2 regions of the Cytobacillus sp. FSL R7-0680 genome follow, and region 2 is predicted to be linked to the other one. Evidence: riboswitches for the same ligand, from Rfam matches in the RefSeq annotation. Region 2 holds a riboswitch; the other holds the start of a gene.
What was found. Region 2 has a riboswitch for FMN ahead of ribE (riboflavin synthase). Riboswitches for the same ligand answer to the same signal wherever they lie in the genome.
Positions count from the first base shown of each region.

Region 1 (2,213 bases), 230 kb from region 2:
TCGACATTATTTTAATTTTTTTTGTTGAATTTCATTGTATCATGAAACCGTTATATACGTGATAATATCAGTCAATTTTTCATCATGAACAAGATGAAAAGTCCCACCATAGACTATTCTAGATGGTAGATTTTTATTGAAATGTTTACAAGACAGATTTACAATAGAACATGTGGTAAGTGTTTCGGCAGATATTTTCGTGCTTTAACATGAAAAAGATTTTAAATAGGAGGTTATTCCATGGCGAAGTATACAATTGTTGACAAAGAAACATGTATTGCTTGTGGCGCATGTGGTGCGGCAGCTCCAGACATTTATGATTACGATGATGAGGGCATCGCATTTGTAACACTAGATGATAATGAAGGAATTGTTGAAATTCCCGATGTTCTTATAGAAGATATGATGGATGCATTTGAAGGCTGTCCAACTGACTCAATAAAAGTCGCAGACGATGCCTTTGATGGTGATCCGTTAAAATACGAATAGAACAAAAAGAAATCTAATTGTAAAAAAAGAAAACGAGTAAATCCTATTTTAGGGATTTGCTCGTTTTTTCTATGAGCTACAGGGAATCACATACTCGTATACTCATTCGAATAAAAATCGTTCCCTTCATCAATTATCCAGTTGGAATTAAAATAGTAGTTATCGAGGATTGCATATGAGTTCATTGGTGCTTTTACGAATGATGTAATATGATGGATAAGAGTGACAATTCTACTTAAGCGGCATAAAATTATATATTAAAAGGCATCTAACTTTTCAAAGTTAGATGCCTCCTTTATAAATTAAGCAATCGTATTTAGCGATCTTTGTTTATTAATCCAATTACTCATCTTAGCAAATACAAGCATAAATACCGATGCCATTAAAATTCCTTTAATAAAGTTAAAAGGTAGAATAAACATGACTGCAGTTGAACGCATTTCTGGTCCTGACATAGCGGGCATATTTAAAAACATTGTATAGGCAGGTAAAAAGACGAAATAATTAAGCAAACTCATGGATACAGCCATTACACTTGTGCCAATGATTAATCCTATTGTCATACCTTTTTTGGATTTCATCTTTGTATAAACATAATAGGTTGGCAAAATAAATAATAAACCTGCTACAAAGTTAGCAATATGACCAACAGGTACACCAGTAGCACTTCCCGTCATAAAATAATCCAACACATTTTTAAACAATTCGACCAGTATTCCCGCAATCGGACCAAATATTAACGCAGCCACTAAAGCAGGGATATCACTAAAGTCAATCATCAAAAAGTTCGGAAACGGTGGTAATGGAAAGTTTAACAACATAAGAATATACGCGATACTACTCAACATACCGATTGCAACAAAAGCTTTGACATTTAACTTCTTCAATTTTCCTCTCTCCTTTTAGGCTATCTCTCCTATAGAAGAAAGGTTCAGCAAATAAGCGTCTTTGCATAACAAAACCCTCAAGTAAACTTGAGGGAGAATTGAACAAAGACATTCTTAATAAACGTTCTTGTAGTGTATACTTTGAACGTTAGCAGAACCTCCATCTTCTCCCATCCAGACTTTACTGTCGGCTTTGGATTCTCACCAAATCCTGCCCAATACAAACGCTTCGTGCTAATTGCACTCCACTTTTAGGCTCGCGGGCTTAAAGTATAAATACTTATCACCGCCGGTCGGGAATTTCACCCTGCCCCGAAGATAGACCATATTTATTTGACAACTTCATTATACTGAAAAATAATTCATTTGTGAAGCCTAAAATAGTAAATATCTCGAATTAAAAACATTCCTTTCATTATGCACATTTGTCTTCAGGAGATAAAATTTTCTTTCCACGAAGATCGTTTTATTTTACTACATTAAAGCGTTTCCATTTTAAACACAAACAATAAATCCAATTGACAGAATAATATTCGTCTTGTAAAATAATCAGATAATTAAGTAACCAACTTAGGAGGGTTCATACATGTATCAAATATTAGTGGCTGATGCCATTAGTGAAGAAGGCTTATACCCTTTACTTAACGACACAAATGCTGAAATTATTCAAAAGAAAACCGACGATCCCGAGGTTGATTTATCAACTATTGAGGCTTTGTTAGTACGGAGTGCCACGAAAGTAACGGATGAATTAATGGCGGAGATGCCAAAGTTAAAAATTATTGCAAGAGCAGGTGTGGGTGTCGATAATATTGATGTTCCAGCAGCAACTAAAAG
Region 1 is NZ_JBBPAO010000001.1:1,864,969-1,867,181, forward strand. Features, by position in the region: gene MKY26_RS09240 (ferredoxin) at 241-489, shown strand; gene MKY26_RS09245 (ECF transporter S component) at 792-1,376, opposite strand; FMN riboswitch at 1,535-1,700, opposite strand; gene serA (phosphoglycerate dehydrogenase) at 1,963-2,213, shown strand, end outside.
Region 1: it holds a riboswitch for FMN, as region 2 does, so the genes downstream of both, MKY26_RS09245 (ECF transporter S component) here and ribE (riboflavin synthase) in region 2, are expected to answer to the same signal.

Region 2 (2,213 bases):
ACGGTAAGATGAAAAAGTGTTTCTTTCGTTCTAGTTTTATTTCCTCATCAAATTCCTTATTTTCGTATGTCCATTTAATTTGTAAAGAGTAATTCGCATCCAACGGGGCGCCTTCGATACTGACAAATTCAATAACATCTCCCTGAGGAAAATCACTTGGCTTATCGTATAAAGTGACCATTTCCTCTCCAGATTTAAATACCAAAAAATTCAGAGTAGGGAGATTGGTCCCTCCTAACCAAGTTGCCTCTCCTTTCCAAATCCCTTTAGGGTTAGGAGAATGATGAGGGCTATATTCCGCTCTCCAATTTCCATCGGAGCTCTTTCCTTTTAGTACAATTGGTTGCTTACAAGAATAAATCATCCAAGACACTAAAATTAAAGGAAAGATGAAAATAATAATTAATTTTCTATTCATAGATGGGCTTCCTTTTATAGTTGGATTTTGTAATTTTTATGTTATCTTTATGTCCTGATGAATAGTTATTTACAAAAACACACCTTCTTTTCTATGTAATTTAATAGAAATAATGTATTTAACTGTATTTAACTGTATTTTATATCATACATAGATGAATTGACAACTTTAAGGAGTAAAGAAAAAATTGAGGTAGGGTTTTGAAATATAATATTAGATATATAACTATTATCCTTTTTCTGTCTCAAATGTTAGGGTGATGGTTTATTTTAGTTTTCTTTATGTATAATCTCCTATTTAACACTCTTTCTATTGATTAATTACTTATTTACATTTATCCTATATTTAGATACTGTAATAAGAGCAGGGGAATCTTTATTTATTTTAAAAGTATTAGATACTGTCTGTTCTCTATAGTATCAACAATTTAATAGAATATCCTTCGGGGCAGGGTGAAATTCCCAACCGGCGGTGATGAGGGTGACCTCTTAGTCCGTGACCCGGGCTCAGGAATGAGAACGGTGGATTTGGTGCAATTCCAAAGCCGACAGTATAGTCTGGATGGGAGAAGGATGCGTGTGTGTAAAAACGTTCAAAAACAGTTGATTTTGACGTTTATTTGGCCATGATTACTTTTCCCGTATACGTATTCGTATACGGGTTTATTTATTCATGAGTATTTTAAAAAGGGTGGTGATGATATGGGATAACGATAAGTGTGAGTCCAACTCTTTTTGTAATTTTCAACAAACTCTCCCGATACCGCGTATTTGCCCCGAGCGGAAAATTTCAACTTTTACTTAAACGAATAAATCTTATGCAGAGAGGTTGATCATTCTGTTTACAGGTATTATCGAAGAAATCGGTACTGTACAAAGAACGATTCATCGTGGATCTACTATTCAATTAGTGTTCAATGCTACAAAGATTATGGATGATATCCATATCGGTGATAGCATCGCTGTGAACGGTGTTTGTTTAACAGTGACCGAATTCCAACAAAGAAGTTTTACAGCAGATGTGATGCCAGAAACTTTTCATGCGACATCGCTTTCCTCTTTAAAAGTAGGAAGCAATGTGAATTTAGAAAGAGCGATGTTAGCAGGAGGAAGATTTGGCGGCCATTATGTAAGTGGTCATGTGGATGAAACGAGAAAAATTTTAAAAAAACAAAGACAAGAAAATGCGATTTATCTTTCAATTTCACTATCAGAGAAGTATCAGCATCTAATTCTACCTAAAGGATCTGTTGCTATTGATGGCACTTCATTAACAGTGATGGAGGTAGGGGATGGTTATTTTACGATTGCGTTAATTCCTCATACAGCTGAAGAAACGGTGATTAGTGAAAAAAAGCCAAATGATACTGTCAATATCGAATATGATTTATTTGCTAAATATGTATTTGCCTTTTCAGACACATCGAAACGTGAAAGAAATTTCGAACAGTTATTAGAGAATAATGGATTCTTAAGTTAGGAGGGAATATATGAGTCACTCAATTGAAGAAGCGATTGCTGACTTGAAAATGGGAAAAGTGATTATCGTTTGTGATGATGAGAATCGTGAGAATGAGGGTGATTTTATCGCTGTTGCCGAGTATGCTTCAGCTGAAACAATCAATTTTATGGCGACAGTGGGAAGAGGGCTTATTTGCGTGCCGATTGAGCAGTCAATCGCCAAAAAATTAGACTTGCATCCGATGGTAACTAATAATACAGACAGCCATCAAACTGCTTTTACTGTAAGTATTGATTATAAAGAGACAACGACTGGTATAAGTGCATTTGAACGG
Region 2 is NZ_JBBPAO010000001.1:1,633,429-1,635,641, reverse strand. Features, by position in the region: gene MKY26_RS08065 (hypothetical protein) at 1-418, opposite strand, end outside; FMN riboswitch at 853-995, shown strand; gene ribE (riboflavin synthase) at 1,256-1,897, shown strand; partial or broken gene ribB (3,4-dihydroxy-2-butanone-4-phosphate synthase) at 1,908-2,213, shown strand, end outside.